DNA from 4 places in the Enterobacter sp. UPMP2060 genome. Region 4 is predicted to be linked to each of the others. Evidence: predicted binding sites of a transcription regulator. Region 4 holds the regulator's gene; each other region holds the start of a gene.
The links. Region 4 encodes CRP, which controls carbon source genes, mostly activating them, when cyclic AMP is high. Its sites were predicted from a motif close to ATGTGANNNNNNTCACAT; they were not measured.
Positions count from the first base shown of each region.

Region 1: ldtB (L,D-transpeptidase) is a predicted target of CRP. The motif match lies at 3,635-3,652, and genes of this name have one in related genera.
Region 2: ACWKXN_RS05285 (sugar transporter) is a predicted target of CRP. The motif match lies at 3,987-4,004, and genes of this name have one in related genera.
Region 3: ACWKXN_RS17830 (PTS mannitol transporter subunit IICBA) is a predicted target of CRP. The motif match lies at 1,801-1,818, and genes of this name have one in related genera.

Region 1 is NZ_JBSKJQ010000001.1:258,169-264,013, reverse strand. It holds gene ACWKXN_RS01320 (TIM-barrel domain-containing protein) at 1-1,842, shown strand, start outside; gene ACWKXN_RS01315 (ABC-F family ATPase) at 1,934-3,529, opposite strand; gene ldtB (L,D-transpeptidase) at 3,752-4,672, shown strand; gene ACWKXN_RS01305 (GntR family transcriptional regulator) at 4,715-5,431, opposite strand; gene ACWKXN_RS01300 (PTS sugar transporter subunit IIC) at 5,447-5,845, opposite strand, start outside.
Region 2 is NZ_JBSKJQ010000001.1:1,083,770-1,089,614, reverse strand. It holds gene sad (succinate-semialdehyde dehydrogenase) at 1-797, opposite strand, end outside; gene ptrR (putrescine utilization regulator PtrR) at 896-1,774, shown strand; gene ACWKXN_RS05300 (GNAT family N-acetyltransferase) at 1,728-2,210, opposite strand; gene ACWKXN_RS05295 (PhzF family phenazine biosynthesis protein) at 2,295-3,086, opposite strand; gene ACWKXN_RS05290 (PhzF family phenazine biosynthesis protein) at 3,114-3,902, opposite strand; gene ACWKXN_RS05285 (sugar transporter) at 4,080-5,276, shown strand; gene ACWKXN_RS05280 (MarC family NAAT transporter) at 5,320-5,845, opposite strand, start outside.
Region 3 is NZ_JBSKJQ010000010.1:82,242-88,086, forward strand. It holds gene ACWKXN_RS17830 (PTS mannitol transporter subunit IICBA) at 1-1,661, opposite strand, end outside; gene ACWKXN_RS17835 (DUF3302 domain-containing protein) at 2,321-2,677, shown strand; gene ACWKXN_RS17840 (HlyD family secretion protein) at 2,680-3,816, shown strand; gene ACWKXN_RS17845 (glutathione S-transferase) at 3,907-4,515, shown strand; gene selA (L-seryl-tRNA(Sec) selenium transferase) at 4,619-5,845, shown strand, end outside.
Region 4 is NZ_JBSKJQ010000008.1:11,742-17,586, reverse strand. It holds gene ACWKXN_RS15910 (YccS/YhfK family putative transporter) at 1-1,708, opposite strand, end outside; gene crp (cAMP-activated global transcriptional regulator CRP) at 1,766-2,398, opposite strand; gene ACWKXN_RS15900 (OsmC family protein) at 2,710-3,114, shown strand; gene ACWKXN_RS15895 (phosphoribulokinase) at 3,181-4,050, opposite strand; gene ACWKXN_RS15890 (YheU family protein) at 4,081-4,299, opposite strand; gene ACWKXN_RS15885 (hydrolase) at 4,296-5,318, opposite strand; gene ACWKXN_RS15880 (ABC transporter ATP-binding protein) at 5,431-5,845, opposite strand, start outside.

The DNA of each region.
Region 1 (5,845 bases), on a different contig from region 4:
GGGTACAACGCGGCCAGCACCGACCCGCTCTACAAGCATATTCCGTTCACTATCGCCCGCCGCGACGACGTCAGCTACGGCCTGTTCCACGACAACCTGAGCAGCTGCTGGCTGGATCTGGGTAACGAAATCGACAACTACCACACCGCCTACCGTCGCTGGCAGGCGGAAGCGGGCGATATCGATTACTACATTTTTACCGGCAAGCGCGTGCTGGACGTCACCAAAGCCTTTGTGCGCCTGACCGGGAAAACGCTGTTCGGACCGAAATGGAGCCTGGGCTACAGCGGCTCGACCATGCACTACACCGACGCGCCGGACGCGCAAAACCAGCTGATGAACTTCATCCGCCTGTGCGAAGAGCACGCCATTCCGTGCGACTCGTTCCAGCTCTCCTCCGGCTATACCTCTATCAACGGCAAGCGCTACGTCTTCAACTGGAACTATGACAAGGTGCCGCAGCCGAAGGTGATGAGCCAGGCCTTCCACGACGCGGGGCTGAAGCTGGCGGCAAACATCAAGCCGTGCCTGCTGCAAGACCATCCGCGCTATAACGAAGTGGCGGAGAGCGGCCTGTTCATTCGCGATTCAGAAACCGATGCACCGGAACGTTCCAGCTTCTGGGATGACGAAGGCTCGCACCTCGACTTTACCAACCCGCAGACGGTGCAGTGGTGGCAGAACGGCGTGACCACGCAGCTGCTGGAGATGGGCATCGACTCCACCTGGAACGACAACAACGAATATGAAGTGTGGGACGGGGAGGCGCGCTGCTTTGGCTTCGGCAAAGAGATCGCCATCAAGCACATTCGCCCGGTGATGCCGCTGCTGATGATGCGCGCCTCGCTGGAAGCGCAGCAGCGTTTCGCGCCGGAAAAACGTCCGTACCTGATCTCCCGCTCCGGCTGCGCCGGGATGCAGCGCTACGTTCAGACCTGGAGCGGCGACAACCGCACCAGCTGGGACACCCTGCGCTATAACATCCGCATGGGTCTGGGCATGAGCCTGTCCGGTCTGTTCAACGTCGGTCACGACGTCGGCGGTTTCTCCGGCGACAAGCCAGACGCCGAGCTGTTCGTGCGCTGGGTGCAGAACGGCGTGATGCACCCGCGCTTTACCATTCACTCGTGGAACGATGACCACACCGTGAACGAGCCGTGGATGTACCCGGGCGTCACGCCAGCCATTCGCGGCGCGGTTGAGCTGCGCTACCGCCTGCTGCCGTACCTCTATACCCTGCTCTGGCAGGCGCACGCCGACGACGAGCCGATGCTGCGCCCGACCTTCCTCGATCACGAGCATGATGCGCAGACGTTTGAGGAGTGCGATGACTTCCTGCTGGGCCGCGACCTGCTGGTCGCCAGCGTCGTCGAAGCCGGGCAGCGCGAGCGCCGCGTCTGGCTGCCGGATAACGCCACCGGCTGGTATGATTTTTACACCCACGCGTGGTATGCGGGCGGCCAGTCAATCGTCCTCGACGCGCCGCTGGAAAAACTGCCGCTGCTGGTGCGCGCCGGTGCCGCTCTGCCGCTGAGCGAACGCATTACGCATGTGAGTGCCGAAAACGATACGACCCGCGAGCTGAAGCTGTTCCCGGTGAAGGGCGTCGGCACGACCACCGGAATGCTGTTTGAAGACGACGGCGAAAGCTGGGGCTACCAGAACGGCAACGCGCTGTGGGTGGAGTGGGAAATGGTGTGCGACGGCGCAACCATCAACCTGAAGGTCAACGCGCGCGGGGATTATCGTCCGGCGTGGAAATCGCTTAAGGTGTCGCTGCCTGCAGGGGAAAAACGTACGCTGCTGGTGAACGGGGTCGAAGGGGGCGAGTGGGTGGTCTAGTGCGGCCTGATGCCCTCACCCTAACCCTCTCCCACGGGGAGAGGGAACAGAACGTAGGCCGGGTAAGGCGAAGCCGCCACCCGGCTTTTTTTTAGTTCTCGATACCTTTACTGCGCAGGTAATCTTCGTAATTACCGGTGAAGTCCACCACGCGCTCTGGCGTAATTTCGATCACGCGGGTCGCCAGCGAGCTGACGAACTCACGGTCGTGAGAGACGAAGATCAGGGTACCCTGATACATCTCCAGCGCCATGTTCAGGGATTCGATAGATTCCATGTCCAGGTGGTTGGTCGGTTCGTCCATCACCAGGATGTTTGGTTTTTCCATCATCAGCTTGCCGAACAGCATGCGGCCCTTCTCACCACCGGAGAGCACCTTAGCCGGCTTTTTGATGTCGTCCTGGCTGAAAAGCAGACGACCCAGGATGCTGCGCACCGCCTGCTCGTCGTCGCCTTCCTGCTTCCACTGGCTCATCCAGTCGAAGACGGTGAGGTCGTTTTCGAACTCATATTCATGGTCCTGCGCGTAGTAGCCAATCTGCGCGTTTTCAGACCACTTCACGGTGCCGTTATCCGGCTGCAGTTCGCCGACCAGGGTTTTCAGCATGGTGGATTTACCCACGCCGTTGGCACCGAGGATGGCAATCTTCTCGCCCACTTCCAGCAGCAGGTTGAATTTTTTAAACAGCGGACCGTTCTCAAAGCCTTTTTCAAGGGCTTCCACTTCCAGCGCGTTACGGAACAGCTTCTTGTCCTGCTCGAAGCGGATGAACGGGTTCTGACGGCTGGAGGCTTTGACTTCGTCCAGCTTGATTTTGTCGATCTGACGCGCACGCGAGGTCGCCTGACGCGACTTAGAGGCGTTGGCGCTAAAGCGGCTGACGAAGGACTGCAGGTCAGCAATCTGCGCTTTCTTCTTGGCGTTATCCGCCAGCAGACGTTCACGCGCCTGGGTGGCCGCCGTCATGTACTCGTCATAGTTGCCCGGATAAACGCGCAGCTCGCCGTAGTCCAGATCCGCCATGTGCGTACAGACCATGTTCAGGAAGTGACGGTCGTGCGAAATGATGATCATGGTGCTGTCGCGATCGTTCAGCGTCTGCTCCAGCCAGCGGATGGTGTCGATGTCCAGGTTGTTCGTCGGTTCGTCGAGCAGCAGGATGTCCGGGTTAGAGAACAGCGCCTGTGCCAGCAGCACGCGCAGCTTCCAGCCTGGCGCAACTTCGCTCATCGGGCCGTAATGTTGTTCAACAGGAATACCCACGCCGAGCAGCAGCTCGCCCGCGCGCGCTTCCGCAGAGTAGCCGTCCATCTCGCCGTACTGCGTTTCCAGATCGGCTACTTTATAGCCGTCTTCTTCGCTCATTTCGGCCAGCGCGTAGATGCGATCGCGCTCCTGCTTCACTTCCCACAGTTCCCCATGCCCCATGATCACGGTGTCGAGCACGGTGAACTCTTCGAAGGCGAACTGATCCTGACGCAGCTTACCGATACGCTCGTTAGGGTCGAGCGATACGTTACCGAGCGTCGGCTCCAGGTCACCGCCGAGGATCTTCATAAAGGTGGATTTTCCGCTACCGTTGGCACCAATCAGGCCGTAACGGTTGCCGCCGCCAAATTTGACGGAAATGTTTTCGAACAGCGGCTTACTGCCAAACTGCATAGTGACGTTGCTGGTAACTAACACGGGGAGATTCCTGCGAAAAGTGTGATAAACACGGCATTATGCCACAATTCCGAATTGAGATCCCGTGTTGCGGCAATCCACTAAACTTTAACAAAATCGAAAAAAATGTGATTTCGTACACATCTGAATTCCCTGTTAGCGGGAATGCACATATAATGCGCTCCCATCACAGATTCAGACTTATCAACTCATCGCCAGAATGGCTTAGATACCTCGCACAACATGAACATGAAATTAACAACGCTTTTTGCGGCGGCGTTAGCCGTAGTAGGTTTTTGTAAGACCGCGTCTGCGGTGACGTATCCCCTGCCAACAGACGGTAGCCGTCTGGTAGGCCAGAACCAGGTTGTGACGGTACCAGAAGGTAACTCTCAGCCACTGGAGTATTTCGCTGCGCAGTACCAGCTGGGCCTGTCTAACATGCTGGAAGCGAACCCGGGCGTTGACCCGTATCTGCCGAAAGCGGGCACCGTGCTGAATATCCCTCAGCAGCTGATCCTGCCGGATACCGTTCATGAAGGTATCGTGATTAACAGCGCCGAAATGCGTCTGTATTACTACCCGAAAGGCACCAACACCGTTATCGTGCTGCCAATCGGTATCGGCCAGCTGGGTAAAGACACCCCAATGAACTGGACCACCAAAGTTGAGCGTAAGAAAGCGGGCCCAACCTGGACGCCGACTGCCAAAATGCACGCGGAATACATCGCTGCGGGCGAACCGCTGCCAGCCGTTGTACCGGCAGGCCCGGATAACCCAATGGGTCTGTACGCGCTGTACATTGGTCGTCTTTACGCTATCCACGGTACCAACGCCAACTTCGGTATCGGCCTGCGCGTAAGCCACGGCTGCGTGCGCCTGCGTAACGACGACATCAAATTCCTGTTCGAAAACGTGCCGGTCGGTACGCGCGTGCAGTTCATCAACGAACCGGTGAAGGCGACCTCTGAGCCAGACGGCAGCCGCTACATCGAAGTGCACAACCCGCTGTCCACCAGCGAAGACCAGATCAACAACAACGAAATCGTCCCTGTTACGCTGAACAGCGCGGTGCAGGCGGTGACTTCTCAGCCAGACGTAGAAACGGCGATTGTTGACCAGGCCGTGCAGAACCGCTCCGGTATGCCGGTGCGTTTGAACTGATAGCGAAGCATTAAAAAAGCGGGCCTCGTTGCCCGCTTTTTTTTATCCGTTATTCACGATCACGATCCCGCCGTGGTCGTACCGATAGTGGCAGTGGGCATACTCCAGCGGCGTGCCGTCCTCCAGATAAATCACCTGCTCCACTTCCAGTACGGGATCGGTCTGCTCGCAGACCAGATGCTCCCTGTCCAGCGCGTTGGGCTTAAGCGCCCGCACAACTCGATACGACCCCATAATTTTCAGCCCCAGCGTCTCCTGCACGTACTGGAACACTGAACCTTCAAGATGGTTTTTCGTCAGGCCCGGCACCAGATTCATCGGCATCACCGTGGAATCCAGCGACATCGGTTCGCCGTTCAGCAAACGGAGGCGAATGAAGTCATAGATCGGCGCATCGGCGTTAATCATCAGCGACGCCTGCTCTTTTTCGTTCGGGAAGCGCAGCTCGAAATGCACTACCCGGCTGGTCACCGTGCCCAGATGCGCCCAGGTTTTGGTCGCGCCAAAGTAGTCGCTGCCGGAGAGGTCCCACTGCGAGAGCTGAAGGAAGTTTTTGCGGATGAACGTGCCCTGGCCCTGGCGGGTATAGACCAGACCTTCGACGATCAGCTGGCGCATCGCCTGCTGAATGGTCATCCGGCTGGAGTTGAACTCCGCCGCCAGCGCAAACTGGTCCGGCAGGGGTTCATTGGCGGCGTACTGCTGGCTGATAATGCGTTTCTTAATTTCCCGCGCTATGGTGATGTACTTCGCCGCCATCGTCCTTCCTTTCAGTTAGTTTTCTATCCCGCTGTTTTTCAACGCCACTCTCTCGGCAATCTTGAGGAAAGGCAGGTAGAAGAATACACCAAATACGATGATTGCCAACTGCACCACCACCGCCCGCCAGTCCCCTGCCGTGGCCAGCCAGGCGCTGAGAATGGGCGGCGTGGTCCACGGGATCATCACCACGCAGCGCGACATTAACCCCAGCGTGGTACAGAGCCAGGCGAAGTAAATGCCGATGGCGGGCAGCAGCACAAACGGGATCATCAGCGGCAGGTTAAACACGATCGGCAGGCCGAAAATCACCGGCTCGTTGATGTTGAACAGACCGGGCGCCAGCGACAGACGCGCCACCTGCTTCGCCGATTTTTGTCGGGAGAAGATAAAGATAGCAATCAGCAGCGATAT
Region 2 (5,845 bases), on a different contig from region 4:
TGTCCGGTATTCTGATAGCGACCCGCCACCGCCGCCTTCACGGCTAGATCCAGGTCGGCATCGTTAAGGACGATAAACGGGTCGGAGCCGCCCAGCTCAAGAACGCATTTTTTCAGCGCGGCCCCTGCCTGCGCGCCTATGGCCGCACCGGCACGCACGCTGCCGGTGACGGTCACCGCCGCAATACGGCGATCGTTAATCGCCTGGCTTACGCCGTCATTGGTGGCGTTCACCCAGCCGAATACGCCTTCAGGGAAACCGGCATCCGCAAAGATCTGCCCAATAAGCTCCGCAGAGCCGAGCACGTTTGGCGCATGCTTAAGCAGATAGCTGTTACCTGCCAGCAGAATGGGCACCGCGCCGCGCAGCACCTGCCAGAGCGGGAAGTTCCAGGGCATCACCGCGAGAATCGGCCCCAGAGGACGGTATTCAATAACCGCGTTGTGGTTTTCCACCAGCGTAGGCTCCGCACGCAGCATCGCCGGGCCGTGCCCGGCATACCAGTCGCACAGAGCCGCGGATTTTGCCACTTCCGCCCGCGCCTGCAGGATGGGTTTCCCCATTTCACGGGAGATCGTCTGCGCCATCTCTTCCGCGCGGTTTCGCAGCGCGGCGCCGAGATCCCGCAGCTTCTGCGCCCGGTGGGACACGCTTTCGCGTCGCCACTGGCGATACCCCGCGTCAGACTGAGCAATCGCGCGGTCAACCTCTTCCGGCGTCGCCCAGGGATAAGCAGCAAGAGTTTCCCCCGTTGCCGGGTTAACGGACAGGGCATGTGTAGCAGATGGATATTTCATGATGTTCTCCACGCATTTCGGTTGATTCATTGTGGCTCACTCTGCTATTTCTTAAAAATGAATAATACTAACCACCTTATTCACGAAACGAGAATGCTATGGACCTAACCCAGCTTGAAATGTTTAACGCCGTCGCGCTGACGGGCAGCATCACCCAGGCGGCGCAGAAGGTGCATCGCGTGCCGTCTAACCTGACGACCCGCATCCGCCAGCTGGAAGCCGATCTTGGCGTCGAGCTGTTTATTCGTGAGAACCAGCGTTTGCGCTTATCCCCCGCCGGGCATAACTTTCTGCGCTACAGCAGGCAGATCCTCGCCCTGGTGGATGAAGCGCGCATGGTCGTCGCGGGTGATGAGCCGCAGGGGCTATTTGCCCTCGGCGCGCTGGAAAGCACCGCCGCGGTGCGCATTCCCGAAACGCTGGCGCAGTTTAATCAGCGCTATCCGCGCATCCAGTTTGCCCTATCTACCGGGCCTTCCGGGACGATGATTGATGGCGTGCTGGAGGGAACCCTCAGCGCCGCGTTTGTCGACGGGCCGCTGTCGCACCCGGAGCTGGAGGGGATGCCGGTCTACCAGGAAGAGATGATGCTGGTCACGCCTGCCGGGCACGCCGAGGTCGCCCGCGCCACGCAGGTTAGCGGCAGCGACGTTTACGCTTTTCGCGCGAACTGCTCGTACCGTCGACATCTGGAAAGCTGGTTTCATGCGGACAGAGCCACCCCCGGCCGCATTCATGAGATGGAGTCCTATCACGGCATGCTCGCCTGCGTCATTGCGGGCGCGGGCATCGCGCTGATGCCGCGCTCGATGCTGGAGAGTATGCCGGGACATCATCAGGTTGAAGCCTGGCCGCTGGCGGAAAACTGGCGCTGGCTTACAACCTGGCTGGTGTGGCGGCGCGGAGCGATGACCCGCCAGCTGGTAGCTTTTATAGCGCTGCTAAACGAACGTCTTCAACCAGCGCCTTCTCCATAAACAGGCTGAGCGGATCGTCAGCGTACGGGGCAAACGCCGGACGCAAATCGTACCCGCACTGCTCGTACAGGCGAACCGCAGCGCGCTGTTTGATGCCCGTCTCCAGCCTTACCGTGTGGCAATGGCGGCTCAGGGCCTCATCTTCCAGGGCGGCCAGCAGCGTCTCGCCGAGATGCTGCCCGCGATGGGCCGGATCGATATAGACCCGCTTCATCTCCCCCGTTCCGTCGCCGTTGAGCACGATGGCTCCGCAGCCTACGGCGTGCAGCTGCTGGTCACGAATGACCATCAGGATCAGCGAGGCTTCCGGCAGCGCAGACAGGTCGAGCAGATGGTTGCTTTCGGCGGGATAGAGTTCGCTCTGATAGCGGTCAAGCGCCGCGATCAGGTTGAGAATGTCCGGATGACGTGCAGATTCAGAGGTAATGGAATACATGGCAGGCTCCTTGCTGTTTTTATATCAACATAGCTCAGGCCTGCCGGGGTGGTTCATAGTATTAACTTATAGCGCGTCACTCAGCTAGCGCAGGAAGATTCGCCCTTTCAGGTACAGCGTAGCCTGGCCGCCAATCAGCACGCGGTCGCCCTTCAACTCGCAGCGCAGATCCCCGCCACGGTATGACACCTGGCGGGCATTGAGTGACGTTTTGCCCAGCTTTTCGCTCCAGTAAGGGATCAGCATGCTGTGGGCGGATCCGGTGACGGGATCTTCCGGCACCCCTTCGCCAGGGCAGAAGAAGCGGCTGACGAAGTCATATTCTTCTCCCGGCGCCGTCACGCAGACCATTTTATCCAGCGGAAGCATGGCCCCAATATCCGGCGTTAACGCTTCCACCTGCTGCTGGCTCTCCAGCACCACCATGTAATCGCGTCCGACGCGCACCTCTTTCGCCTCCGTGATGCCCAGCGCGCTAAACAGCAGCTCAGGTGGGTTTTCGACGACTTCCGTCGTCCACGCGGGGAAGTTCAGCGTCAGCCAGTCGCCGCTGCGCTTGACGGTCAGCTCGCCCACGAAGCGCGTGGTGAAGGTGATTTCGGTATGCGGATAATCAAGGTATTCGAAAATGACGTGCGATGCGGCAAGCGTAGCGTGACCGCACAGGTTAATTTCATCCAGCGTGGTGAACCAGCGCAGCTCAAACCCGCCGTCGGTGCGCACGAAAAAGGCGGTCTCAGACTGGTTATGCTGTTGCGCCATTTTGAGCAGCGTTTCGTCCGGCAGCCACTCTTCCAGAGGACATACCGCTGCGGCGTTGCCGCCAAAGGTTTTATCGCTGAAGGCATCCACCAGATAAAAATCAATTTCCTGCATTGTCTCTTCCTCTCTTGTTATGGGTTTTTAGCGCAGAAAAACTGTGCCTTTCAGATAAAGCGTGGCCTGCCCGCTCATCAGCACGCGCGAACCTTTCAGCTCACAGCGCACATCGCCGCCGCGCGCTGAAACCTGACGGGCAAACATCGTGGTTTTGCCCAGCTTTTCGCTCCAGTATGGGATCAACATGGTGTGCGCGGAGCCGGTGACCGGGTCTTCCGGGACGGAAACGCCCGGTGAGAAAAAGCGGCTGACAAAATCATATTTCCCCTCACCGCGCGCCGTAACGCTCACCTTATGCTCGCCCGGCGTCATCGCCGAGAAGCGTGGCGCAAGCGCTTCAACCTGCTGGCGATTTTCCAGAACGATCAGCCATGCGCGCCCTTTACGGGCTTCAACGTAGCGGTTAATACCCAGCGCCGAGAGCATCTCCGGCGGGGGTGTCTCTTCATGGGTTGGACATGCCGGGAAGTCCAGCGTCATCCACTCCCCCTCCCGGCTGACGGTGAGGCGGCCAGAGGCGGTTTCAAAGTGGATCCGCGAATCCGGGTAATCCAGCTCGGTAAACAGCACGTGCGCGGCCGCAAGCGTAGCGTGGCCGCAGAGATTGACTTCGGTGAGCGTGGTAAACCAGCGTAGCTCAATGCCCCCTTTACTGCAGACGAAAAAAGCCGTTTCCGACTGATTATGCTGCTGCGCCATTTTCAGCAAGGTCTCATCGGGTAACCATTCCTTGAGCGGGCAAACGGCGGCCGGATTGCCGCCAAACGAGGTGTCGCTGAACGCATCTACCAGATAAAAATCAATCTCCTGCATTGTCTTACCGCCTGTTTTTATTGTGTTGTTCTTTTATATTCAATGAAAACGGCGTTCCCGGCTACCGCTTTCATAAGGTAAATATTGAGATCTGCGTCACATAATGGTTGAGTTTTCGCCGTTCGACGTTTTAAGATCGTCTCCTCTTCTTTTCAGCAACGAATCTCCGACATCCCTATGACAACGAACACAGTTTCCCGCAGGGTTGCGTGGCTACGCGTGGTCACGCTGGCCATCGCCGCGTTTATTTTTAACACCACAGAATTTGTTCCGGTTGGGCTGTTGTCTGACATCGCTGAAAGTTTCCAGATGGAAACGGCGCAGGTGGGCATTATGTTGACCATCTACGCCTGGGTTGTGGCGCTGATGTCCTTGCCGTTTATGCTGCTGACCAGCCAGATGGAGCGGCGCAGGCTGCTGATCGGCCTGTTTGTGCTGTTCATCGCCAGCCATGTTCTGTCGTTTATGGCGTGGAATTTTACGGTGCTGGTCATTAGCCGCATCGGCATTGCCTTTGCCCATGCGGTGTTCTGGTCGATCACCGCGTCGCTGGCTATTCGACTCGCTCCGGCGGGTAAGCGCGCCCAGGCGCTGAGCCTGATTGCCACCGGTACCGCACTCGCGATGGTGCTGGGTCTGCCGATTGGCCGCATCGTAGGGCAATACTTCGGCTGGCGTACGACGTTCTTCGCCATTGGTATGGGCGCGCTGGTTACGCTGGTATGCCTGATTAAGCTGCTCCCCGCGCTGCCGAGCGAGCATTCCGGCTCGCTGAAAAGCCTGCCGCTGCTGATGCGTCGCCCGGCGCTGCTGGGTATCTACCTGCTTACCGTCATTGTGGTGACGGCCCATTACACGGCGTACAGCTACATTGAACCCTTTGTGCAGGTGGTGGCGGGCTTTAGCGCCAACTTTGCCACCGTCCTGCTGTTGATCCTCGGCGGAGCGGGCATTATTGGCAGCGTGCTGTTCGGTAAGCTGGGTAACCGGCATGCGTCAACGCTGGTGAGCTGCGCTATCGGTCTGCTGCTGGCCTGCCTGCTGCTGCTGATGCCTGCCGCAGGCAGTGAAAGCCATCTGGCGATCCTCAGCCTGTTCTGGGGCGTGGCGATCATGATTATTGGTCTGGGCATGCAGGTGAAGGTCCTGGCCCTGGCGCCGGATGCAACGGACGTCGCCATGTCGCTGTTCTCAGGGATTTTCAATCTGGGGATTGGCGCGGGCGCGCTGGTGGGAAATCAGGTAATACTGCACGTATCGATGTCGGCGATTGGCTATCTGGGCGCCATTCCGGCCCTGGTGGCGCTGGTCTGGTCAGTGCTCATCTTCCGTAAATGGCCGGTGGCGCTGGAGGAACAGGGTCAGCACGGGTAAGCCTTCTTGCCGGGTGGCGGCTTCGCCTTACCCGGCAATCACATCAATGATAGGTCTTAATAATTTCCAGCACGCCGTTAATAATAAACTGCACGCCCATACAGACCAGCAGGAAGCCCATCAGACGGGAAATCGCCTCGATACCGCCCTTGCCTACCCAGCGCATAATGGCCCCAGAACTGCGCAGCGACGCCCACACGATAACCCCGATAATCGCAAAAATCAGCGGTGGTGCAACCGTCAGCACCCAGTCCGGGAAGGTTGCGCTGTCACGCACCGTTGATGCGGAGCTGATGATCATCGCGATGGTACCCGGCCCCGCCGTGCTCGGCATGGCAATCGGCACAAAGGCGATATTCGCACTCGGCTCGGTTTCCAGCTCTTCCGATTTACTGGTCGCTTCCGGCGACTCATGCGCTTTTTGCGCCGGGAACAGCATGCGGAAACCGATAAAGGCCACAATCAGCCCCCCGGCGATACGCAGGCCGGGGATGGAAATCCCGAAGGTGTTCATCACCACCTGTCCGGCATAGTAAGCCACCATCATGATGGCAAACACATACACCGAG
Region 3 (5,845 bases), on a different contig from region 4:
TGCGGCACCGCGATGGATTCGCCCAGGTAGGTTGGCGTCAGTTTTTCGCGTTCCAGCATTGCGTCGACATATTCAGGCTGAACGTAGCCGCCTTTCACCAGCTGCTCGCCGGCAAAGCGAATCGCTTCTTCTTTGGTTGCTGCTGTGCGACCGAGGAAGATGTTTTCCGCACCCAGTTTGAACAGGTGGGCGTTGCTTTCGTCAAAGCTGTCCTGCAGGCTTGAGCGCACTTTCACTTCGTTGTCTTCGTGACGCTGCGCCGCAACCAGACGTTCGGTCAGGCTGGTGTACAGGCCGCTGTCGAGGAAGTTGGTCAGCGAGATGTGCTGTGCCTGCGGCACCTGGCGCATGGCGCGTTCGGTCAGGTCGCGGTGCGTGATGACCAGGTCAACGTCCGGCGGCAGGCTGTTAATGGCGCTGTTGGTGACGGAGATGTTGGTCAGACCCGCATCCTGCACTTTCTTACGCAGCACGCCTGCACCCATTGCGCTGGAACCCATACCGGCGTCACAGGCAACGATGATTTTACGCACGTGGCTCAGGTCGTTAGACACGTCGCCAGCCGCCAGCGGGGTCGCGCCTTTGGATTCGGCTTTCATGTCGTGCATACGACGGGTCGCCGCTTCAATATCGTCGTCTTCTTTCACTTTGCTGGTTTTCAGCAGGATAGAAGAGACCACGAAGGAGACTGCCATGGCTGCACAGATGGCCGCGATGTTCGCGAAGTACGCCCCTTTTGGCGTCATCGCCAGCACCGCCAGGATAGAACCCGGAGAAGCTGGAGACACCAGACCGCCGCCCAGCACGCTCAGGGTGAACACGCCGGTCATACCGCCAAGGATAACGGCCAGGATCAGGCGTGGGTTCATCAGCACGTACGGGAAGTAAATTTCGTGGATACCGCCCAGGAAGTGAATGATTGCCGCGCCGCCAGCAGACTGCTTAGCGCTGCCGCGACCAAAGAACATGTACGCCAGCAGTACGCCCATACCCGGGCCTGGGTTGGCTTCAATCAGGAAGAAGATAGACTTGCCGAGATCGTGAGACTGCTGAATACCCAGCGGCGAGAAGATACCGTGGTTGATGGCGTTGTTCAGGAACAGGATTTTCGCCGGTTCAACGAAGATAGACGCCAGCGGCAGCATGTCGTGCGCCACCATAAAGTTAACGCCTGCCGCCAGAATTTTAGACAGCACTTCAACCGCTGGGCCAATGCCGAGGAACGCCAGAATCGCGAGGATCATCCCGATGATGCCCGCAGAGAAGTTGTTCACCAGCATTTCGAAGCCGGATTTGATCTTACCATCAACCCAGACGTCGAATTTCTTAATCGCCCAGCCGCCCAGAGGACCGGCAATCATTGCACCGAGGAACATCGGCATATCCGCACCGACGATAACACCCATGGTCGTGATGGCACCCACTACGCCACCACGGTCACCGCCCACCAGACGACCACCGGTGAAACCGATGAGCAGCGGCAGGAGATAGGTAATCATTGGGCCAACAAGTTTCGCCAGCGTTTCGTTAGGCAACCACCCTGTCGGAATGAACAATGCAGTGATGATACCCCACGCGATAAACGCGCCGATATTTGGCATCACCATGTTGCTGAGGAAACGACCAAAGCTTTGAACTTTGATCTTGAAATCGGATGACATAAAACACCCCTTCTTCTGTTTACGCTTAGGCTTGCGGCCCGAGGTTTATTGTTAATGAGGCGGCAGAGGTAGCCGGGCCCTGTTCTGATGCTGTGAAATCTGGCACTGAATCGTTCAACTGTCCAGACAGCGAAAATTTGTGTGACGCACATCACGTAAAGGTAGGGGGTGTGGATGTCAATGAGGTGATCTTAGTCACAAAAAAGGTGGGCAAAAAAAATACGACGGCGAGGAATGCGGCAAAAACCACCCTTTTATGTGATGGTTGTCACGATTTGGTTTTGTGGGTTTGTTTCTGGATTGTGACTGATTTCACAAAATATTTTTATGCAGATTTCTCCGGCTGCGATCGGCGGCAAACTCTGCTTAGCGATTCGGCGCCAGGATGGCATAGCGCGACACGTTAAGCTAAAAAACCACTTTTGAAGTGTGGTATGGCGAAAAGTTAAAAGGTGGATTACGCTCATATTGTAAGGTTAAGTATATTATTATTCATGATATATTTTGACACGCTTATAAACTTGCACGGAGATATTATAAAAAACGATACTCCCCGGCTCTGAAATAACCAGTATACCTTCTGTATTTCAAAATAAATTAATTAGGTTGCGTACTGTTTTATTAATTAAATGAGTTGACGTTGTTTAAGTGAGGAGAATATGTTTCTCAACTATTTTGCGCTGGGCGTATTGATTTTTGTATTTCTGGTTCTCTTTTATGGAATCATCGCCATCCATGACATTCCTTATAATATGGCCAAAAAGCGAAACCATCCGCATGCCGATGCGATTCACACGGCAGGCTGGATTAGCCTGTTTACGCTCCATGCCATCTGGCCGTTCCTGTGGATATGGGCCACGCTGTACCGTGAAGATCGCGGCTGGGGGATGCAAAACCACATCACCAAGCCTGATGAGGTTCCGGGCATGGATGCGCTGGTCAAACGCGTGGCCGAATTAGAACAAAAGCTGGCCGCGGTACAGCCCGCCGCTGATAAGAACACGCTGGAGCGCTAATCATGGATCTGTTAATTATTTTGACCTATGTGGCATTTGCTTGGGTGATTTTTAAAATATTCCGTATTCCGGTAAACCAGTGGACGCTTGCCACCGCGACATTAGGCGGGGTGTTTATTGTTGCCGGACTTATTCTGTTAATGAACTATAACCATCCGTACACCTTTACGGCGCAAAAGGCGGTTATTTCTATTCCAATTACGCCGCAGGTTACCGGGGTGGTCAGTGAAGTGACCGATAAAAATAACCAGCTAATTAAAAAAGGCGAAGTGTTATTTAAACTGGATCCGGGCCGCTACCAGGCGCGCGTCGACAGACTCCAGGCCGACCTGGTGACCGCGACGCACAATATCGACAATCTGAAAGCGCAGCTTTCGGAAGCGGTCGCCAATACCACCCGCGTGTCGGCTGAACGCGATCGTCTGTTTAAAGATTATCAGCGCTACCTGAAAGGCAGCCAGGCAAAGGTGAATCCGTTTTCTGAAAGCGATATCGACAACGCGCGGCAAAATTATCTCGCACAGGATGCGATGGTGAAAGGCTCCGTTGCCGAACAGACGCAGATTCAAAGCCAGCTGGACAGCATGGTGAACGGCGAACAGTCGCAGATTGCCTCCTTACGCGCGCAGCTTGCTGAAGCGAAATACAACCTGGATCAGACCGTGGTCCGTGCGCCAAGCGATGGCTATATCACCCAGGTGCTGATCCGTCCGGGGACGTACGCCGCCGCGCTGCCGCTGCGTCCGGTGATGGTCTTTATTCCTGAACAGAAGCGTCAGATCGTGGCCCAGTTCCGTCAGAACTCGTTGTTGCGTCTGAAGCCGGGCGATGAAGCGGAGGTGGTGTTTAACGCGCTGCCGGGCCAGGTGTTTACCGGTAAACTCACCAGTATTCTGCCGGTGGTGCCGGGAGGCTCCTATCAGGCGCAGGGCGCGCTGCAGTCGCTGACGGTGGTGCCGGGAACGGACGGCGTGTTGGGTACGATTGAGCTGGATCCGAATGCGGAGGTCGATGCGCTGCCAGACGGTATCTATGCCCAGGTGGCGGTCTACTCGGACCATTTCGCCCACGTCTCGGTGATGCGTAAAGTATTGCTGCGTATGACCAGCTGGATGCACTACCTCTATCTCGATCACTAATCCTTCCAGGGCAGGAATGCGACACGCATACCTGCCCTTTTTTCATCGCTTGATCCATACTGACTTTTTTCCGGCATCAAGGATCAGGCAATGAAACTCATCGGTAGCTACACCAGTCCCTTCGTGCGAAAAATCTCGATTCTCCTGCTGGAGAAAGGGATTGAATTTGAATTCATCAATGAACAGCCCTACAACGCTGAAAACGGCGTCGCGCAGTACAACCCGCTGGGGAAAGTCCCGGCGCTGGTGACGGACGAGGGCGAATACTGGTTCGATTCCCCGATTATTGCGGAGTATATCGAGCTGCTGGGCGTTGCCCCGGCAATGCTGCCGGCTGACCCAAAAGCGGCGCTGGCGGTGAAGCAAGTCGAAGCCCTGGCCGATGGCATTATGGATGCGGCGTTAACCTCCGTGCGTGAGCAGGCCAGGCCCGCCGCCCAGCAGTCGGAAACGGAACTGTTACGCCAGCGGGAAAAAATTAGCCGTAGCCTGGACAGGTGCGAACAGCTTATCCGGGAGGGAAAGATTCAAACCGACAGCCTGAACCTGGCAACTATCGCTATCGCCTGCGCCATCGGCTATCTCAACTTCCGCCGGGTTTCCCCTGGCTGGTGCGTCGACCGTCCGCTGCTGGTGAAACTGGCAGACACGCTTTTTAGCCGCGAGAGCTTTGCCCGGACAGAACCGCCAAAGGCTTGACGCGGGTTATAACACTTCGGCGTCGGAGGCGGTACAATCCCTCCACATGTTAACTCCCTCTCCCGTCGGGAGGGGGGAAGATATTTACTCGCCAGGCGCTTTCATGACTACTCATCATTCGCTGTACAGCCAGATCCCCGCTACCGACCGTCTCCTTCGCGAGCCCCGCATTCATGCTGCCGTTGAGCGCTTCGGCCATACCGCGACGGTGGAGATGTTACGCCTGCTTCAGGACGAAGCCCGATGCGCTATTCAGGCAGAAAACGCCTTGCCCGACTGGTGCGCGGCGTGGGAGCAGGAAGTTGAGCACCGGCTGGATGAGAAAGCGCAAAGCGCATTACGCCCGGTGATTAACCTGACCGGTACCGTGCTCCATACCAACCTGGGCCGCGCGCAGCAGGCGGAAGAGGCGGTTGCGGCGGTTGTACAGGCCATGCGGGCGCCCGTGACGCTGGAGTACGATCTGGACGGCGCCGGTCGCGGGCATCGTGACCGGGCGCTGGCGGACCTGCTGTGCCAGCTGACCGGCGCGGAAGATGCCTGCATTGTGAATAACAACGCCGCAGCGGTACTGCTGATGCTGGCGGCGACTGCCAGCGGCAAAGAGGTGGTGGTTTCCCGCGGCGAGCTGGTGGAGATTGGCGGGGCGTTTCGTATTCCGGACGTGATGCGCCAGGCGGGCTGCACGCTGCATGAAGTGGGCACTACTAACCGTACCCATGCGAAAGATTATCGCGCGGCGGTGAATGAAAATACCGCCCTGCTGATGAAGGTTCACACCAGCAATTATCATATTGAAGGCTTCACCAAAACGGTTGAAGAGGGCGAGCTGGCGGCGATTGGCCGCGAACTGAATATTCCGGTGATTGCCGATCTCGGCAGCGGCTCGCTGGTGGATCTGAGCCTTTACGGGCTGCCGAAAGAGCCGATGCCGCAAGAGATGATTGCGGCGGGCGTCAGCCTGGTCAGCTTTTCCGGCGACAAGCTGCTTGGCGGGCCGCAGGCCGGGATTATCGTCGGCAAGCGCGAGCTGATTGCGAAGCTGCAGCAGCATCCGCTTAAGCGCGCCCTGCGAGCCGATAAAATGACGCTTGCCGCGCTGGAGGCGACGCTGCGGCTTTATCTTCATCCGGAGAAACTGGCCGACCGCCTGCCCACGCTGCGTCTGTTGACCCGTGATGCCGCTTCGATTCGCGCCCAGGCCGAATTACTGCTGCCGCGCATTGCCCCGCACTACCCCAATTTTGACGTTCGCATTGAACCCTGCCAGTCGCAGATTGGCAGCGGTTCGCTGCCGGTGGACAGGCTGCCGAGTGAAGCGCTCACGTTC
Region 4 (5,845 bases):
AGTTAAAGCCTGGCTCCTGCATCGCCTGGTTGAGCGAGTTAAACAGGGCGTTGTGCGCCTGGTTGACCTTCATCCGCTGATAGGCCAGCGGGGAGGGCTGCGGGTCGTCGCTCAGGATCAGGCGAATAGCCTGCTGGTCGGCTTCCAGCGCGTCGTGGGCGTTCTGCCTCAGCAGCCCGCTCTGCCACTGCGGCCACAGCCAGACCATGCCGCCAAAGGCAATCAGGCAGCCGATCAGGGTATCAATCAGCCTCGCGACAATAAACTGTTCGCCATTGAGCGTGAGCAACTGCAGCGTATATACCGCCGTCACCGTAAAGCCCACCATCGCCCAGCCGTAGTTTTTGCGGATAATCAGGTAGCTCACCAGCGTAATCGCCAGCATCCCTGCCAGGGTATAGCCTTCCGGCACGTGGAAGTGCAGCGTCACGCCTGCAATGATCAGCCCGGCCAGCGTTCCGCCAGCCCGATGCAGAATACGCACCCGCGTGGCGCCGTAGCCGTTCTGGGTGACAAACAGCACGGTCATTAAGATCCAGTACGGTTTCGGCAGGTGCAGCGCCATGCCCATCAGGCTGGCGGTACTGAGCATCACGCTAATCCTTGCGGCGTTGCGCAGAGCGGACGATTTAAGAGAAAGATAGCTTTTGAGCGCGGGCAATAGCGGAAGCCGTTTTTGCTTATCCGCCATCAGGTCGCGGGGATAAAGCGGGCGCTGGGTGCGCAACACGCGGGCGATGCGGCTGAAGTGCCAGGCGGCAAACTGGCCGACCGGGTTATCGGGATGCTGGCGGGCGATTTTCTCCAGCGCGCCCAGCTGTTTTTCCATGTTAAAGCGCGTCGGGTAGCGGTGGTAGAGAATATCATCGGCCAGGATCCGCAGACGTGCCGATACGGTCTGCGCGTTCCAGCGGATCACCGCTTCGGCGTGGCTGCGCTCGACCAGCTTTTGCACCTCCTGCGGGTGGTGAAGGCTTACGGAGATATGCTCCTGTAGATCCAGCCCGACCTGGAAGGTGCGCAGCAGCCGCTTGTACTCGTGGTTCTTGTTGGCGGCGAGCATATGCAGCTGCTGATAGCACTGGCTTATGAGATCCACCACCTTCTGCTGGCGCGTCAGCAGCGGCGGTAAGGATTTTTCCGGGTCGGTATGCTGGGTGAGCAGGGTGTATTTGGCTTCGCAGTAATCCGCAAGCTGCACATAGAGCAGGCTCAGGGATTCACGCAGCGGCTGCTCCCGCCACAGCCAGAACCAAAACCAGTTAAACAGCCCGTACCATAATGTCCCCAGGGCGTAGATCAGCAGCGGCTCCCACACCGGCATGTTCCCGGCGAGGCTCAGCGTGAAAATGGCCGCAATCAGCGAGGCGGGAAGCAGGCGGGCGTGCAGCGAACTGATTTCCGCCGTGACGCCGAGCGTCATCGCCAGCACGGTCAGGATCAGCGGCAGCGGGATATCCCGGGCAAGCAGGAGTTGTACGGCGAGGCTACACCCGGCAAACAGGCAGCCACCGATAATCAGGCGTTTGAAAAAGCGCTTATGCGGCGTGTCCAGACCGGCAATGTTGCAGCAGGCGGGCACGAGGGAAAACAGCAGGCCTTGTTGAAGATGTCCGAGGATCAGGCCTATGGCCACAGGAAGACACAACACCAGCGTTTGCCGCAGTGCGTAGTTAACTTCCGGGTGATAGATCAGCCTGCGCCACATGGGGAATAGAGACAAAAACGGCGTGACACCTTGCGATGGCACGCCGTTTAAGCGGAATTAACGCGTTCCGTAGACCACGATGGTTTTACCGTGGGCGGAGATCAGGTTTTGATCTTCCAGCATTTTCAGGATACGGCCCACTGTTTCACGGGAGCAACCGACGATCTGACCAATTTCCTGACGGGTAATTTTAATTTGCATGCCGTCCGGGTGGGTCATGGCGTCTGGCTGTTTCGCCAGGTTCAGCAGAGTTTGTGCGATACGGCCGGTAACGTCCAGGAAGGCGAGGTTACCCACTTTCTCTGACGTGACCTGCAGACGGCGCGCCATCTGGGAAGAAAGACGCATCAGGATGTCAGGGTTAACCTGAATCAGCTGACGGAACTTCTTGTAAGAAATTTCAGCCACTTCACATGCTGTCTTTGCTCGAACCCAGGCGCTACGTTCCTGGCCCTCTTCAAACAGGCCCAGTTCACCGATGAAATCGCCCTGGTTCAGATAAGAAAGGATCATCTCTTTCCCTTCTTCATCTTTGATCAGCACTGCCACCGAGCCTTTAACGATGTAATACAACGTTTCCGCTTTTTCACCCTGGTGAATCAGCGTGCTCTTCGATGGGTACTTATGAATGTGGCAATGAGACAAGAACCATTCGAGAGTCGGGTCTGTTTGCGGTTTGCCAAGCACCATGCGCTGTTATCCTCTGTTATAAGCTGTCACCAGAGTCATCAGATGCATCCGGACTCTGGGGTTGCAATCGAATTCTTACCCATACCCTGGGAAGTCGGCTACCGTAACGTTTCGCAGCCAGTAAAGTTTGATGTCCTCTGCATACACGTGTAACGTCAATGTATTACTGTAGCATCCTGAGTGTTTTAGCATAGCTTTCGCCGCGTGTCTCCTGGTGTCTCGCTTCAGCATGATGCAGGTCGCCTTCCATTGCGATAAATGTAACGCACACGTAATCTGTCACCAAAAATGCAACGTTGGAGTTAATGAATATGCAAGCGCGCGTGAAATGGGTTGAAGGTTTAACGTTCCTGGGCGAGTCCGCGTCAGGACACCAGATTTTGATGGACGGTAACTCCGGCGATAAAGCACCCAGCCCAATGGAAATGGTGCTGATGGCGGCAGGCGGATGCAGCGCAATTGATGTGGTGTCGATTCTGCAAAAAGGACGTCATGACGTGACGGATTGTGAGGTTAAACTCACGTCAGAGCGTCGCGAAGAGGCGCCACGCCTGTTCACCCATATTAACCTGCACTTTGTGGTCACCGGTAAAGAGCTGAAAGACGCGGCGGTCTCGCGTGCGGTGGACCTGTCTGCGGAAAAGTACTGCTCGGTGGCGTTAATGCTGGAGAAAGCGGTAAAAATCACGCATTCGTATGAAGTGATCGAGGCGTGATTGATGGGGCATCGTGCGTGTTGATGCCCTCACCCTAACCCTCTCCCACAGGGAGAGGGAACATGCTCACGCGATCTGCTTCCCTTCCATCAGTCGCTCCACCAGCGGCGTCATGATGAGCTCCATCGCCAGCCCCATTTTTCCGCCCGGCACGACTAACGTATTCATGTGCGAAATAAACGAGCCCTGCAGCATTGCCAGCAGCCAAGGGTAATCAATGCCTTCGAGATTGCGGAAATGGATCACCACAAAGCTCTCATCCAGCGACGGGATGCTTTTAGCGGCAAACGGGTTCGAGGTGTCCACCGTCGGCACGCGCTGGAAGTTGATATGGGTGCGGGAGAACTGCGGCGTCAGGAAGTTAATGTAATCCTCCATGGAGCGCACCACGGAGTCCATCACCGCCTCTCGCGAATGGCCGCGCTCGCTCATGTCGCGCGTCAGCTTCTGGATCCACTCCAGGTTAACGATAGGGACCACGCCGACCAGCAGATCCACGTGGCGCGCCACGTCGTGTTGAGGGGTGACCACGCCGCCGTGCAATCCTTCGTAAAACAGGACGTCGGTGGGTTCCGGCAGCGGCTGCCACGGGGTAAAGGTTCCCGGCACCTGATTCCAGGGTACGGCTTCATCATAGGTGTGCAGATACTTGCGGGACTGCCCTTTGCCGCTCTTACCGTACTCTATAAAGGTTTGTTCCAGCAGGCCGAAGTCATTGGCCTCCGGGCCGAAGTAGCTGATGTGTTTACCCGAATCGCGCGCCTTACGAATGGCCATGTCCATCTCCGGGCGCGTGTAGCGGTGAAAGCTGTCGCCTTCGACCTCCGCCGCACGGAGATTCAGCTGGGCGAAAATCTTGCGAAATGCGAGGCTGGTGGTGGTGGTTCCCGCACCACTCGACCCCGTAACGGCAATAACCGGATGTCTGGCAGACATAGCAACTCCCTGACTGAAAAGGGTGGAAGATCAGCCGTGAAACGCGTTGCGGGGCATGATATTGACCGTCTCATGCAGTTCTGACCACACCAGCACCACGTCGCCGCTTTTCAGCTGGCGCTTAACATCGTTGACCTTTTGCTCAAGCGAGCGTTCCTGTTCACCATAATCGGTGCCTTCGCGTAATACAAAGCTTTCAATCAGATTATCGAGCGTTTCGGGAGCCAGATCCTGCCAGGGAATAATCATTTTGCACCGTCCAGATAAGGGGTCAGCCAGTCAGGAATACGCGCCTCAAGCCACATTTTCGGGCGGCGCAGCGTGCCGCCGATAAAGCCGACGTGGCCGCCGTGCTCGGTCAACTGATAGTGAACGTTGTCGGGCAGGAATTCCTGAGCGGGGATCGAGTGATGATCCATAAACGGGTCATCTTTGGCATGAATAATCAGCGTCGGCTGCGTGATCTTGCTGAGCAGCGGCATGGCGCTGCACTGACGATAATAGTCAATCGCATCGGCGAAGCCGTGGATTTTCGCGGTGATCAGGTCGTCGAACTCGCGGATACGACGCACCTTTTTCAGCTGGCGCAGGCTTACCGGCAGGGTATCCGGGTAGGCCTTCAGCTTACGCGCCGCGTTGGCCTTCAGAAGGTTGAGCAGATAGCGCTGATAGACGCGGGAAAAGCCCTTATCCATGTGGTAGCTACACTGCTCGAGCATAAACGGCGCGGAGACAATGACGGCGGCATCCAGCGGTACGCTTTCGCCCTCTTTGGCCAGCAGACAGGCCAGCATATTCCCGCCCAGCGAGTAGCCCACGGCGGCCGTTGGCACGGTGCCATAATTTTCCCGCAGCCAGTGTAAAAACCACGTCCCGTCTTCGGTTTCACCCGAGTGATAAATGCGTTTCTGACGATTCGGTTCACCGCTGCAGCCGCGAAAATGCATCACCACGCCGAGCCAGCCGCGCGCTTTTGCCGCCTCAATTAGCCCATGCGCATACGGGCTGTGCAGGCTGCCTTCCAGACCGTGGAAAACCACCAGACGCGGCTTATGGCGAGCCTGTTCAGGCGCTTCGCTCCAGGCGAGATCCAGAAAATCACCGTCTGGCAGGTCAAGCCGTTGCCAGTGCGGGGTGAACTGAACCTTGCGGCGGATCAGTCGCGGCAGCATGGTCTGCAAATGCGGATTGGCCACGCCGCGCATAGGCACGAACTCAGTGCTGTCTTCGGCCGCAATGTCGAAGTCTGATGGAATGATTTGGGTCATAAGCGCGATGCTGATTCTTGTCGGAAATTTACGATACTTTCCGAATTGTACCCCGTTTAAGCTGGATTTCCGAACCCGGTACGGATTCTGCTCTTCAAACGGGGTAAATAAGTCAGTCAGCCTGCAGCATCGCTTCCAGCTGTTCCTGCGCGTCGAGCCACGCCATCTCGCACTCTTCGAGACTGGATTTGGTCTTCGCCTGGGTTTGCAGGCAGTCGGTCAGCTCAGCCTTGCGGCTCTGGTCATACAGGCCGCTATCGCCGAGCTTCTCTTCAACGATAGCCAGCGTGGCGTTGAGTTTTTCCATCTCTTTTTCGAGACGGGTAATCTCTTTACGCAGGGGCTGCGTCTGGGTGCGCAGCTCCGCTTCACGGCGCTTCTGATCTTTACGCGCCTGCGCGCTGTTGGCGTTGTCTTTTGCTGACTCTTCCGGCTGGTTTTCCTGCTTCTGCACGTCCGTCAGCCACTGCTGATAGTCTTCCAGATCGCCGTCGAACGGTTCGACTTTGCCGCCGTGCACTAAATAG